DNA from 2 places in the Psychromonas sp. KJ10-2 genome. Region 1 is predicted to be linked to the other one. Evidence: predicted binding sites of a transcription regulator. Region 1 holds the regulator's gene; the other holds the start of a gene.

Evidence for each region. Region 1 encodes NrdR, which represses ribonucleotide reductase genes. Its sites were predicted from a motif close to AAACACNANATNTNGTGTTT; they were not measured.
Region 2: the regulator NrdR is predicted to act here: its motif matches at 3,772-3,791, upstream of nrdD (anaerobic ribonucleoside-triphosphate reductase).

What each region holds. Positions count from the first base shown of each region.
Region 1 is NZ_CP178827.1:13,058-20,973, reverse strand. It holds gene ACLKL2_RS00070 (riboflavin synthase) at 1-560, opposite strand, end outside; gene ribD (bifunctional diaminohydroxyphosphoribosylaminopyrimidine deaminase/5-amino-6-(5-phosphoribosylamino)uracil reductase RibD) at 562-1,701, opposite strand; gene nrdR (transcriptional regulator NrdR) at 1,732-2,190, opposite strand; gene msrA (peptide-methionine (S)-S-oxide reductase MsrA) at 2,559-3,095, shown strand; gene ACLKL2_RS00050 (bifunctional diguanylate cyclase/phosphodiesterase) at 3,170-5,110, opposite strand; gene ACLKL2_RS00045 (transglutaminase-like cysteine peptidase) at 5,118-5,822, opposite strand; gene ACLKL2_RS00040 (OmpA family protein) at 5,822-6,424, opposite strand; partial or broken gene ACLKL2_RS00035 (TolC family outer membrane protein) at 6,411-7,816, opposite strand; gene ACLKL2_RS00030 (HlyD family type I secretion periplasmic adaptor subunit) at 7,842-7,916, opposite strand, start outside.
Region 2 is NZ_CP178827.1:3,387,479-3,395,394, forward strand. It holds gene rsxC (electron transport complex subunit RsxC) at 1-2,375, opposite strand, end outside; partial or broken gene rsxB (electron transport complex subunit RsxB) at 2,377-2,948, opposite strand; gene rsxA (electron transport complex subunit RsxA) at 2,945-3,523, opposite strand; gene nrdD (anaerobic ribonucleoside-triphosphate reductase) at 3,803-5,947, shown strand; gene nrdG (anaerobic ribonucleoside-triphosphate reductase-activating protein) at 5,960-6,421, shown strand; gene ACLKL2_RS16615 (methyl-accepting chemotaxis protein) at 6,523-7,916, opposite strand, start outside.

The DNA of each region.
Region 1 (7,916 bases):
GCAATCACATCAACTTCTAAGTTAACTTGGCTACCGACACGGTATTGCTGCATAGTCGTTTGACTGATGGTGTGCGGGATAATAGTTAATTTAAACTGAGCACCGTCTACATCGTTGGTGGTTAAACTAATACCATCAACGGTAATTGATCCTTTTTTAGCAATATATTTAGCTAAATTGCTTGGTGCTTTTATCCAATATTCAACGGCATTACCTAAAGGAGAAATGGCAGTAACTTCACCAATACCGTCTACATGACCGCTGACAATATGGCCGCCAAAACGGTCATTCATCTGCATTGCCTTCTCTAAATTCACTAAGAATCCAGGCTGGATGCCAGAAAAAGCACTCAACTTCAGCGTTTCATAGGAAAGGTCAACATCAAAGCTGTCTTCAGTTAAACGTGTGACAGTTAAGCAAACACCATTATTGGCAATACTATCACCCAGTTTAACATCCTCCATGCCTAACTCTCCAGCATGTACAGTAATGGTCATATCTTTTTCATTTTTCTTAATTGCAGTGACTTTACCCACTGCCGCTACTATGCCTGTAAACATATTACTCTCGATGGTTAATCAGACGGATATCCTCACCTACTTTTACAACTGAATGTAATTGCAGTTTAACGATATCGTTCATCGTGGAAAATTCTGGTAAGTTTACTAAGTTTCTACCCTGATCGCCCAGTAATTTTGGTGCTTGGTAAAGAATAAATTCATCTACCAAATCCTTTTTAAAAAACTCACCGGCTAAGGTTGCGCCAGCTTCGACCCATAAGTCATTAATTTCGCGAGCATTAAGCGCTATCATTAAGGCTTGTAAATCAACTTGATCATCGCTGTTGGCAGGCACAATAATTTGTTCAATTTGTGCTTTTTTACTGGAGAATTCCGCAGAATCACGCGCCACAGTAGAAACAATCCATACCTTGCCAGGTAGATCAAACAGTTTTTCGTTCAAACTCAGTTTATTCTGTGAGTCTAAAATAATGCGTATTGGTTGACGTAATTCAGCTTCACTCATTATTGCAGAATCAAAATCAGTACTCTTCAATAGCTCTTGATAGCGAACATTCAGACTAGGGTCATCGGCAAATACGGTTTGATTACCGGTCAAAATAGCACTTTGTTGAGCACGGTAATATTGAACATCAGCACGAGCAGAAGGCCCAGTTATCCATTTACTTTGACCATTTTTTAAGGCGGTTTTACCATCTAAACTGGACGCCATTTTTACTGTAATACGTGGACGCTTATATTTCATTCGCGTGAGAAAGCCTAAATTTAACGCTTCCGCTTCCGCTGTTAATAAACCAACATCAACCTGTATACCCGCTTCTTCTAAAATACGAATACCACCACCAGCTACTTTAGGGTTGGGATCAACCATAGCAACAATGACACGTTTTACACCCGCTTTCACTAACGCTAATGCGCATGGTCCTGTGCGACCAAAATGTGCACAAGGCTCTAAGGTCACATAACAGGTAGCATTAGCAGCTTGCGCTCCAGCCATCGCTAAAGCATGTACTTCTGCATGTGGAGTGCCTGCTTTTTGATGAAAACCTTCACCAACAATTCCTCCATCTTTGACAATCACACAACCCACATTAGGGTTGGGAGAAGTGGTGAAGCGGCCTTTTTTAGCAAGTGATAAGGCAAGTTGCATGAAATTATTATCAGAATCAGTAAATGGCATCTATTAATACTTTTTTAATTATTGAACTGTTTATTTGTTTGGAATATCTAGTTTGGCGATCTCTTCACCAAACTCTTTAATATCTTCAAAAGAACGATACACAGAAGCAAATCGGATGTAAGCGATTTTATCTAACCCTTTTAGAAGATCCATCACCAACTCACCGACCATCTTACTTGGAATTTCTCGCTCACCTGTTGCTCGCAAAGTGGACTTTAATTTATTAACTGCACTCTCAACAGCTTCAATGCTGACCGGCCTTTTCTCTAGTGCGATATTAATACCTGCCAGCAGTTTTTCTTCGTTAAAAGGTTCACGGCTACCATCAGATTTTATTAAACGAGGCATAATTAATTCAGCAAGTTCAAAGGTGGTAAAACGCTCATTACATTCGTTACATAAACGACGGCGACGTACCTGTGAACCTTCAGATACCAAACGAGAATCGATCACCTTGGTATCTTGAGCGTAGCAAAAAGGACAAAACATGGCGTATTTCTCTGTGTAATAAACGGGAGTTACTTATATGGGGCTTAAACACTCAAGTAAGCAACTAATATTAAAGCTTAAAATTGCTCAGTAAGTTAACATAAATTTCACAATATTTGGGATTTTTATCGGTAATATTTAGTAATTTGCTGCGAATAATGAATCGCTATTTTACTGCGTTTATTATCTGGTAAAGGAAACAGAACCTAAATCTGCCTCAGTACATATTATGTAGTTAGAATACAGAGCATATAAAATACAAGGTCACCTAGCTTTCAACGGGTAGTTGGTTTGCTCTATCCGATACTATAGACTGTTATTATTATAATTATCCCCTTGATAAATTTATCAATAACCTGAGAGGCTGTATGGCACAAGAAAAGATGGTAGTAGGCGGAGGTTGCTTCTGGTGTGTAGAAGCTGCTTTTAATCAAATTGAAGGCGTTATTAACGCGGTTTCTGGTTACGCAGGCGGCAATGCATCAGATGCAAACTATAAAGCCGTATGTACTGGTGAGACTCAACATGTTGAAGTCGTTGAAATTACTTTTGATAATCAAGTGATCAACTTTACGCAATTATTAACACTGTTTTTTACGGTGCACGATGCAAGCCAAGTTAATCGGCAAGGTAACGATATCGGTACTCAGTATCGTACTGTTATATTTTATCAAAGCAGTGAGCAACAACAAATCGCTGAACAGATGATCAACGATATCAATCAACAACAACTATTTGGTCAGGATATTGTGACTCAACTTGAACCTGCTTGTGAGTTTTTTGTGGCAGAAGATTACCACCAAAATTACTACCTTAATAACCCTAACCAAGGTTATTGTATGGCTGTTATTGCACCTAAGTTCCAAAAATTTAAAGATCAACATCAAGCATTATTAAAACAGTAAATTGAGGTCAATCCATAAACAAATAAGCCCCGTACACAGTACGAGGCTTATTATATTGATAATAATGAGGTTAGTTAGCTAATATAAGTTGGTGGTGTAATAAAGCCTTGGTAACCGTTAGCATGTAAACTCTTCAGCATGTCTAACTGTTCTTGGTCCTCTACAGCTGTGATAATCACTTCAATATCTAAACCACGCGCGGTGTTAATCACGGCACGACTTAATGCTAGACGTTCTGTTAATTCATCAACTTCCATCTCATTTTTCAAGTTACAAGATAAAGATTGATCTAACTTAACATAGTTAGGTTTAATTGTTTGTAAGTAAGCCACTGAGCCAATTTCTCGACCATAGTGGTCAATACCGACTTTACCACCCTGCTGTTTAACGATATTAGTAAATTTCTGAGACTGTTTAGGATAAGTTAATACCGTACTTTCTTGAATCTCAAAATGGTAACGTTGTGGATTCTTTTGACGGCTCATAAATAAGCCTAACCAGTCATGGAAATGTAAATCTAAAATACTATCCTGGGTAATGTTTATCGCCACATTTTCTTGTTTCGATAAAATAGTTGAGTGTTCCGCAATCACTTTTAATAAAGATTGGTCAAACTCACTACCTAATTCTAACTGTTCAATATAAGGCATAAATTGCGCTGCACGAACTACATTTTCTTCAATTTGTAAGCCACTGTAAATCTCACGTTGCATCACAGTACCATCAGCAAAAGATAATGCTGGGTGCCACTGTAATAGGAAGTTACGTTTAACGATTGCCTCTTGTAATAGCTCACGCCATTGCTCTATCTGCGTATCTTGTTGTTCGTTGTTATCAAACCATTGGCAAACTTCTTTTTCCGCTAATGCAGACTGTAATGCATTATCGGCGTTACCTAATAATTGAGAAGCCGTCATGCCTTGTGCTCTAACTGCCACACCAATAGCAAACTGATCTTCTTCATTATAATTTGCACTCACCATCGCCTGATTAATAATGCGGATAACATTTTGTAAATACACTTTTAATTGCTCAGGTGACGCTTTAGTCACTAAAAATACAAACTCACGACTAGATATACGAGCAATAACACACGGTGCAATACTAGGTAATGAAGCTTGCATCTCTTTTGCTAAAATTTGAATAGTACTATCACGTACTTGGTAGCCAAACTGATCATCAATCTCTTGTAACCAATCTAATCGAGCAATTAACACACCTCCATAACCCGGATCTTTCATCCAGCTACCTAATTGACCATTCAAATATAAACGGTTTGGTAGTTGAGACACTTTATCGGTTAATTTTTCATTTTTTAATGAAACCACTTCTTTATCAAGCTGAGAAAAAACCGTTTGTAACTGTCTAGACATACTATTAATCGCTAATACCACTTCTTTTAACTCGATTGTTTCTGGTATCGCTAAGTCAGGCTGAAATTCGCGTTTGGCAATCAATTTCGCCTGGTCAGCCACACGGTGCAGTGGTGCAAGAATTCTTGTGAGACGTAAACGTAATAAAATAACTGATAAGATAAATAAGACACCTAATGTAATCAGTGTATCTGTCATTACTTTCCATAATTGGCTGTAACCAATAGCAGGGTTAGCCTCCAGTTTCAAAGTCGCTAACTGTATCCAGCCATTATTGATGGTGCTTTCGGTACTTTGTACATCAAATAAATTAAGGTTAGTGAACCACTCTGGCACACTGTCAGCTTGTACTGGGTTTTCCCATACCTGGTTTTTACCATTTTCAAGCCATGTAAGGCTGACTTTTTTGTAAAATCCACCTTCAAAAATAACATTGATAACCGTTTCAGCAGATGCAATATCACCCGTCTCTAAGTGTGGTTTCAACATTAGCGTTAATGCATTTGTTGTGTTATTTAAGTCAGAGGAGATCTGGCTGTCCATAAACGTTTTGGTTTCGGTAAACTGAAAATACATCAAGCTCGTTACTACTAGTAAAAATAGCCCTACTAGTAAAGAGTTGATCTGATTAAACAGTGTCATAAATATATTACTCCATTGATAATACAGGTTGTTTTAATTGGTTAAGGCCCATACGAATATTTAAATCGTTCCATCGTTTGAGTCTGCTTGGTTTTCCTGCGACACGACCTTGTCTTTTTTCATTGTTTAACCATAACTTTTTACCATTAAAGCTATATATAGGAACTAAATCTTTTCGGTTATTAGATTTTTTTATTCGACCATCGATGTTATCTAAAATTAATGGCTCCGCTGTTGGAGTTTCATAATAAGCAACAACCATGTGATATTGGTTTAAAGTTAGTGACTTAACCATCACAATACGAAGCTTTTCATCATCAACACCAATCGCTAATAAAGTGAAGTACTTAGCTAAAGCAAAGTCTTCACAATCTCCGGCGTTAACACCAATAAATTCTACGGGTGTTGCCCAATAGTTACTCTCACCCCATAATTTTTTATCCGTCGTAAAACGTAATTGATTAAAAAATCGGTTGGTGCGTAGTAACTTGTCCTGCTCACTGTCATAGCGTTCGTTTAATAGCTTTAACCAAGCTTTTCCACGCAGTGCTGCGCGTTCTCCATAATTTTTACTCAACGTAGAAATTAACTTACTTGTGTTAAAGCTTAATGAACTACTAGCATAGGTATAAAGGTTACTTATGTATAAAAGCAACGCAGTGAATATGAACTTTTTGAGTAATGACACTTTTTTAGTTTTTATAAAGCGTATTACTCACGATCATCAACACTATAAATATTCCATTTCATATCAATGACTTCTTTACCGCCAGCAATCTCAGCTACAATTCGACGATTCTGTGCATTAGCAAAATCGCTGTTTCCTTCTACTAACAGTTGCTCGAAGCCATAACCTTTTGCTTCAACACGTGCAGGGTCAACACTGTATCTATTCACTAAAATGGATTTAACCGCTTCAGCACGTCTTAGAGAAAGTGCTTTATTATATTGCGCTCCACCAACAAGGCTTGTATGCCCTTCAATTGATACATTCACCGACTGATAATCTTTCATCAGTGCTGCTAATTTTTGTATTTCAGGAAAATATTTAGCTTCAACAACTGATGAATCAGTAGCGAAATTCACTAATAATGTTACACGCACTTTTTCAATAACATCCATCCCACAACCATCGTTGCCAATAGCCGCGCCTAATGGAGTATCTAAACAATTATCTCGCGCATTGATAACCCCATCACCTTCAGGATCAGATAAATCATAAAGCTGTTCTGTGGTAACATTTGCTGTATCAATTACATTAATTGAACAACCACTTAATAAAAAAGCACCGGCTAATAAACTAATCTTTTTCATTGTATACTCCACCATCGAATTCTTGCTCCCCTCTCCACGCTTCAGGACGTGTTACACGTAAAGAATCTAACAGTATACCCATCGCATGTAAAATTCTGTATTGCGCTGTAATTTCATCAAATTCCGCTTCCAAGAAGTCATTTCTTGCTTGGAAAAGCTCATTTTCTGTATCTAATAAATCCAGTAAGCTACGTTGACCAATTTTAAACTGCTCTTTGTAATCTTCTTGTGAATCCTTAGCAGCAATAACGTGCATTTTGATATATTGCTTCTGTTTGTTCAATAATTCATAAGCATCCCAAGAAAGCAGAAAGCCTTCTTTTACTTCACGATGTGCTTTCATATTTAATGCTTTTGCTTCATTAATTTTATAAGCGGTTTCTTTTGCATAAGCTTTATCTCGACCACCATTATATAGGTTGTATCTAAAGCGCAGCATAGCAACCACATCGTCGTTATTACCGCCAACATCATTGGTGCCGTTATAGCCATCAACCCCATCAATATTATCGTTAAAGTTAGCTTCGATTTCTAAATTTAATTCAGGGTAAAAAGTAGACTTAGCGCTTTTATATTGTGCATTTGCAGATTGGATATCATTAGTTGATGCCCAAATAGAAGGATGATTTTTAAGCGCTAAGGCTAACCCTTCTGCCTGCGTTTTTGGCAACATGCTACTATCAGGGAAAGGGATCACTAAATTTTCAGGCGTTTGATCAACAACACTATAAAACATGGTTTTGCTGTCTAAATAGTTATTTTTAGCCGCAATCAAATTAGACTCAGCTTGCGCTAAACGACCACTAATTTGTGATAAATCAGCTTTACTACTGAAACCTGACTCGGTTCGTTCTTTTATCTGGTCGTAAATATCAATATGCGATTGTAAGTTCTTCTCTGATAAAGCAACTAATTTTTCAGCTTCAATTAGGTCGATATACACATTCACCACATCTAAACTGATATCTTCAGCAATTGAGTGCAGGCGCCATTGTTCTGCACTAGTTGCATAACTAGTACGGTCAACTTCACTAGTACTTTTAAAGCCATTAAAAACATTTTGAGTCAAGCTCAAGCCTAGTTCACGTCTTGTCAACTCCTCAGTATTATCTAAGCTGTCGGTGTAACGTCTAGTGGTTGGGCTGTCAGTATATTCATAACCAATCCCCCCGTTGCTTCAAGTGTTGGGTAGAAGTCTGCTTCAGCTTGCTCAACCTGCTTCTCTTTTACTTTAAACTGTGTAAATGAGGCATGAATCTCTGGGTTAGTATCTAACGTATGTGCTACTGCTTGCTCTAAAGATTGACTTTGAGCTTGAAACGGCAGTAATGCCAGTGAGCTAAAAGCAACTAAAACGGCTTTTTTAGTCATTCCATTTTGTAATGATTTCATTCTTTCTCCATATCCTTTACTCAACTTAATACTCTCGTAAAGCCGATTCTTTGGCTCTTAAAATTGGATTAAACATATATTCAAGTACGGTTCTCTTACT
Region 2 (7,916 bases), 630 kb from region 1:
ATCTTTAGCTTCTGCGGCTGCTTTTTTCTTCGCTTTAGCGCGAGCAACAGCTGCAGCGATTGCCGCTTTTTTAGGATCAACTTCAGTTTCAACGTTATCTTCTGAAGCGTCTGATGTTGTAGGCTGATCTTTAGCTTCTGCGGCTGCTTTTTCTTCGCTTTAGCGCGAGCAACAGCTGCAGCGATTGCCGCTTTTTTAGGATCAACTTCAGTTTCAACGTTATCTTCTGAAGCGTCTGATGTTGTAGGCTGATCTTTAGCTTCTACGGCTGCTTGTTTCTTCGCTTTAGCGCGAGCAACAGCTGCAGCGATTGCCGCTTTTTTAGGATCAACTTCAGCTTCAACGTTATCTTCTGAAGCGTCTGATGTTGTTGGCTGATCTTTAGCTTCTGCGGCTGCTTTTTTCTTCGCTTTAGCGCGAGCAATGGCAGCTGCTACCGCTGCTTTCTTTGGATCAGTTTCAATATTATTTTCAGATGAATCTGATTGCGCTTTAGCCTCTGCTGCTGCTTGTTTTTTCGCTTTAGCGCGAGCAATGGCAGCTGCTACCGCTGCTTTCTTTGGATCAGTTTCAATATTATTTTCAGATGAATCTGATTGCGCTTTAGCCTCTGCTGCTGCTTGTTTTTTCGCTTTAGCTCGTGCGATAGCAGCAGCGACAGTGGCTTTTTTCGGATCTGCATCTACATTATTTTCTGATTGAGTCCCGCTATCTGCTGCTTGTTTCTTGGCTTTTGCACGGGCAATGGCTGCTGCAACTTGGCTATTTGCTGCCGTTGGTTTATTGCCAGCTTCTGCTGGTGCTTCGCTATTGGCTTGTTTTTTGGCTTTAGCTCGGGCTAAGGCCGCTGCAACTAAGTCTTCACCACCATTCTTATCTTGCATTTGTTCTTTGCGTTTTTCAGCGGCTAACTTGTGTTTTAATTGACGTTGCTGTTTCTCTGTTTCTAAACGTCGCTCTCTATCTTCATGGCGTTTACGAGCAATAGCAGCTTTTTCAGCTTCAAACTTAGCAGCTTTAATTTGTGATTTAGAAACACGGTAATATTCAACTAAAGGAATATGACTCGGACACACAAAAGCACAAGCGCCACATTCGATACAGGCAGATAGGTCGTATTCCTCTAGTTTTTTATGGTCTTCACTTTGTGAGTACCAAAGTAACTGCTGCGGTAATAGCTCTACTGGACAGGCCTCTGCACATTCACTGCAACGGATACAGTTCATCTCAGGCTCTGGTTGCGGTAACTCCTTTTCCGTTGGCGCAAGAATACAGTTACAGGTTTTTGATACCGGCATACTTGGGTCGCTAACGGTGAAACCCATCATTGGGCCGCCAATAATCAATTGTTGGTGATGTAAAGCATTTAACCAATAAGTATCTAATAAGTGTTGAATCGGTGTACCGATACGCACGCTGGCATTACCTTTACGGGCAAAGGCGTCACCAGTAATAGTGACGATACGTGAAACCAGTGGTTTACCGTTGATGATGGCTTCTTTAACGGCAAAGGCTGTCCCGACGTTAAACATAGAGATGCCTAATTCTGAAGAGTGTTTGTTGATTGGTGTTTGCTCACCAGTTAACACTTCAATCAGTTGTTTCGCACTTCCTGAAGGGTAACGAGTTGGAATAACACGTAATAAGATGTTGTCCGCAGCACCGGGAATGCTTTGTAATGATTTAGTGAATGCTTCAATGGCTTCCGGTTTGTTATCTTCAACAGCAAATATGGTTAATTTAGGCTGTAAAATGTGTTGCAGTATATTAATGCCTTCGATTATCTCATCGGCATGCTCTTGAATTAAACGGTCATCAGCTGTGATGTAAGGTTCACATTCAATGGCATTGATGATTAATAAGCGGTTTTCACTGTGTGCTAATTTTAAATGCGTAGCAAAACCTGCGCCGCCTAAACCCACAATACCTGCTTGTTGAGTCGCTTCGATTAAGGTGGCTGGCATCTCTTGACGATAATCGCTAAAACCTTGAGAAGGGAAAGGTCTATCTAAACCATCGGTCTCAATCACTATCGATAACACTGGAAGGCCCGAAGGGTGGCAGTCAGTTCTTGGCTCAATGGCTTTGACCACACCCGAACTACTTGCATGTTGTACAACTAAGGCACCATACACTTTGGTTAAAGGTTGGCCTTTTAATACGGTATCGCCTACTGCTACCAGTAATTGCGGAATATGACCTTTTTGCTCAACGGCAATGATCAATTCTTCTGGAATACCCGCATCGGTAATAGGACTTTGGTTACTTTGCAGTTTATTTTGTTCAGGGTGCACACCACCGTGAAAATCCCACATTTTACCAGCCGCAATCTGCTCTAATTTTTTATCACTTAATAAATTGCTTTTTTGTGTCATGTTACGGCTCGTTACTGCTGTCGGTTGTAATCGTTTTTGTTGGGATAGTCTGTAAATTCCATTGCCAGTTTTGTGTGGTAATTTGAATCGGTAACATATCAATACAATCTGTTGGACATGGTGCTACACATAGTTCACAGCCAGTACATTCGTCTGTGATCACTGTGTGCATTTGTCGAGTGGCACCTAAAATAGCGTCTACGGGACACGCCTGAATACATTTAGTACAGCCGATACATTCATCTTCTCGTATTAAGGCAATCATTTTAGGTTTTTCTTCACCTTCTAATTGCTTAGGTTCAATGCCCATACGGTCTGCTAATTGTTGCATTACCGCTTCACCGCCAGGGGGCATTTATTAATATCATCACCTTCTGCAATGGCTTTTGCGTACGGTTTACAACCTGGGTAACCACATTGCCCACATTGTGTTTGTGGCAGCATCGCATCCAACTCTTCTACGATTGGATCTTCTTTTACTTTAAAACGAATTGATGAGTAGCCTAATAGGGAACCAAAAATCAGCCCTAAAACACCTAAGGTGACAATGGCAATTACAATACTGATGATCATTTAATTAACCCAGTAAAGCCCATGAATGCTAATGACATTAAACCTGCTGTGATCATAGCGATAGATGCTCCTTTAAAAGGTAACGGAATATCCGCTGCGCTGAGGCGCTCACGAATAGAAGAAAATAAAATAAGCACTAAAGAGAAACCTACGCCTGCACCTAAACCATAGATAACAGACTGCGCGAAGTTATGTTGCTCAGTTAAGTTTAATAAGGCTAAGCCTAAAATCGCACAGTTAGTGGTGATTAGCGGTAAGAATATGCCCAGCAAACGATATAGCGTAGGGCTGGTTTTATTCATGACCATCTCTGTAAATTGTACTACTACGGCGATCACTAAGATAAAGCTCAATGTTTGCAAATAATGTAAACCTAGTGGCTCAAGTAAGTAAGTATTTACAATATAGGAAAGCGCCGCCGTTAAGGTTAAAACAAAGGTGGTCGCTAAAGACATACCTACGGCTGTTTCAATCTTATTAGACACCCCTAAAAATGGGCATAGGCCTAAAAACTTTACTAGCACAAAGTTGTTCACTAACACTGTGCCAAAAAAGAGTAAAAAGTAATCGCTCATAAATAATAATTCCACTACTGACTGTAGGTTATTTTATGCATAAAAAAGAGGGCTATTGTAACAACAAAATCTACCCATTTCAGTGTCAAAATGCAGTCAATTTTGGTGATAGCCTGATTTCTTCTGTGATTAAAAAAATCAAGACTGAATTTTGTTGATAAATCCTGCACTTATTTACTATTAAGGATACGCCTTTTATAAACTTGATTCACATCAATAATCTATATTTAGTGTTACGTATAGTTCTTTGTCACTATATATTGTGTTTTGGAGTGTTTGATGAAACCCGTTGTGATTAAGCGAGATGGTAGCCAAGTTCTCTTTGATGGAGAGCGAATTAAAGTAGCAATTAGTAAGGCTGCAAAGGCGATTAATGATAATAAAGTACAACCGGAGTTAATTGCACATGAAGTAAGTAACTCATTACTTCAACAACAAAGTGTCGATATACACGATATTCAAGATGCCGTTGAAGCCTGCCTGATGAAAAATGGCCACCTTGAGTTAGCGCGAGTTTATATTGAGTATCGACATGATCGCGATATTGCACGCGAACGGAAAAGTAAATTAAACTATGAAATAGATGGTTTGATAGCACAAAGTAATGCCTCTTTGTTGAATGAAAATGCTAATAAGGACGGCAAAGTCATTCCCACTCAACGTGATTTATTAGCCGGCATTATTGCTAAGCATTATGCTAAATCTTATATGTTGCCACGAGATGTAGTGCAAGCGCATGATCGCGGTGAAATTCATTATCATGATCTAGATTACGCACCATTTTTTCCGATGTTTAATTGCATGTTGATTGATATTAAAGGGATGTTTACTCAAGGTTTTAAAATGGGTAATGCGGAGATTGAAGAGCCCAAGTCAATTTCAACGGCAACAGCAGTGACAGCGCAGATAATTGCCCAGGTTGCCAGCCATATTTATGGCGGAACAACCATTAATGGCATTGATACAATACTTGCACCTTACGTGACAAAAAGCTTTGAAAAGCATCTGCTTACCGCTAAACAGTGGTCAATTGAAGATGCTCATGCCTTTGCAACACAACAAACGGAAATTGAATGTTATAACGCGTTTCAATCATTAGAGTATGAAGTGAATACTCTGCACACAGCTAACGGACAGACTCCTTTTGTTACTTTTGGTTTTGGATTAGGAGTCGATTGGCAGTCGCGTTTAATTCAAAGTGCCATTTTAAAAAATCGTATTGCTGGATTAGGCAAGAACAGAAAAACCGCTATTTTTCCGAAGTTAGTGTTTGCTATTAAAAACGGCATCAATCTCAAAGAGGATGACCAAAACTACGATATCAAGCAATTGGCGTTACGTTGTGCCTCGCAGCGAATGTACCCTGATATTTTAAATTATGACAAAGTCGTTGAGGTGACTGGTTCCTTTAAAACACCAATGGGATGCCGAAGCTTCCTCGACCGCTACCAACAAACCTCTCTGACAGAAGCAGGTGAAATAGACTCTGAATTGATTCACGATGGCAGGGGGAACCTCGGGGTGGTAAGTATTAACTTACCTCGTATTGCGCTGCAAGCAAAGGGAGATGTAAAACTCTTTGATCAGATGTTAAATGAACGATTAAAACTCGCAAAGCAAGCGTTAGATACTCGTATTAGTCGACTTAGTGATGTTAAAGCAAGCGTTGCACCTATTTTATATATGGAAGGTGCTTGTGGGGTTCGATTAAAAGCTGATGATTGCGTGGCTGATGTATTTAAGCATGGCCGTGCTTCAATCTCTCTGGGCTATATTGGCTTGCATGAAACGGTAAATGCTTTATTTGGTCATGATCAGCATATTTTTGATAATGGAGTTAAGCAACAAAAGTCTCAACAAATACTCAGCGTATTGAAACAAGCTGTTCAAGATTGGTCTGCAGAATCGGGTTATGCCTTTAGTTTATATTCCACTCCTTCGGAAAATTTATGTGACCGTTTTTGTCGTTTAGATGCCAAAGAGTTTGGTATTGTGAATGGTGTAACGGATAAAGGTTATTATACAAACTCATTCCACTTAGATGTGGAAAAATCGGTCAACCCTTACGATAAAATAGATTTTGAAATGGTTTACCCTGCAATCAGCAATGGTGGTTTTATCTGTTATGGCGAATACCCGAATATGCAACATAACTTAAAAGCCTTAGAAAATGTTTGGGATTATAGTTACAGCCGAGTGCCTTACTACGGGACAAATACACCCATTGATGAATGTTACGAATGTGACTTTACTGGTGAGTTTGAATGCACCAGTAAAGGCTTTGTATGTCCAAACTGTGGTAACTCAGATCCGGAAAAAGTAGCAGTAACACGACGTGTTTGTGGTTATTTAGGTAGCCCAGATGCGCGGCCTTTTAACGAAGGTAAGCAAGAGGAAGTTAAGCGAAGAGTAAAGCATTTATAGAGGTGTTAGTTGATGCATTATTCTAAATATTTCCCTGTTGATGTGGTTAATGGTGAAGGTACACGTTGTACGTTATTTGTATCTGGTTGTGTACATCAATGTAGGGGATGTTATAACCAATCAACTTGGTCTTTAACGGCAGGGCAGTTATTTACCGAGCAGCTTGAACAGCAGATTATTGATGATCTCAATGACCAGCGAATTGTCAAACAAGGGCTGACTTTATCCGGCGGAGATCCATTACATCCGGCAAATCTTGAAACAGTATTGAAGTTAGTGAAACGCGTTAAGCAATCGTGCCATGGAAAAACGATCTGGGTATGGACGGGTTATGTATTAGATGAATTAACTGCTGAGCAGCGTTTGATATTACCTTGGATTGATGTGTTGATTGATGGTAAGTATGAGCAAGATAAAGCAGATTTATCCTTGAGTTGGCGTGGTAGTTCCAATCAAGTTATCCATTACTTATAGGTAATGGATAACTTGATCTAAGTAGTAACCTTGAACAGCAGTAGAAAAAGAAGAGCTCAGTGAGCTCTTCTTTTGTTTGATTTAATGAATCTTGTGGTTAATTACTGCAGTTTGAATTTTTTAACAATATCAGTGAGGTGTAAATTTGCATCTGCTAAATTAATGGCTTCGTGATTTACATCGTCACCACTTGTGGCAATACGTTCCACCATTTCGCTTATTTTTACCATATTTTTATTTATCTCATGGGATACGGCACTTTGTTCTTCAGCGGCTGTCGCGATTTGTACATTAATGGCATTTAACTCTTCAACAGATAAACTAATATCATCTAGATCCGTCACCACTAAGTTGATCTGTAAAGAGGTTTCTTCACAACTAGTGCGAGTCGCTTTCATGGTCTGCGTTACCGTATGACCACTGGTGGTGAGTCGATTAATCGTTTGTTGAATCTCAGTGGTACTTTGTTGCGTTCTTAACGCTAGCGCACGTACTTCATCGGCAACTACTGCAAAACCTCGACCATGTTCACCTGCTCGCGCAGCTTCAATGGCTGCGTTTAATGCGAGTAGGTTCGTTTGATCTGCAATTTCACCAATGATGCCAAGTACTTTGGCTATTTCTGATATCTGTAGACCCATTTCGCTAATATTTTTAGAAACATCATCCACACTTTCTACTAACTCAGTCACAGTTTGTGTCGCATTACGCACGACTACTTTTGACTGTTCTGCTTGAGTATTGGTCTTACTAGTAAACTCTACGGCGCCAGAGGTATTTTGAGCTACATCCTGAGAAGTTGCACTCATCTCTTCTAGCGCTGTAACTGCTTGCTCTGTTTCAATTTTATGTTGATTAAAGGTCTGTTTATTCTGTTCAGTTAAAGTCTGTAAACCATCAATACTAGCGTCGATACGCGATGATGCTTTAGCAATATCCAACATCATATGCTGCAGGTTAGCAATGAAGATATTAATGTTCGCTGATATTTGCCCTAGGTCGTCTTCGCTAGTGACAGGTAATCGTGTGGTTAAATCACCATGACCACTAGATAGTGCTTGCACTGTTTGTTTGAGGGCTATGATCGGTCGATATGTGTAGCTAAGTAGTAGATAGATAACTAATGAACCAATACTAATTAAGATAAGTGTGCTAATCAGGCTAGTCTGCAAAGATTGATCAACAACCTGATACACAACCGCTTCATCTAAGGTAATTAACAGGTGCCATTGGTTTGTATCATTGAGCTTGATCGTTTGGAAATAGTTAACCTTATCTTCTCCATTTGAGTGGTATGAAAAAGAGCCTCGTTGTTGGTTTAATAGTTGATCTTTAAAAGGTGCTAATGCCGGGCTATCTGATATATGGCTTTTTCCTGCGATTAAGGTGCGATCTGAGGAGGCCAATACTAAACCTGAACCTGTGTATAGTGTGGCTGTTGCGCCTGAAAACACCGTGTTATCAACCATGCTTTGTAAGCCGCTTAACTCAAGGT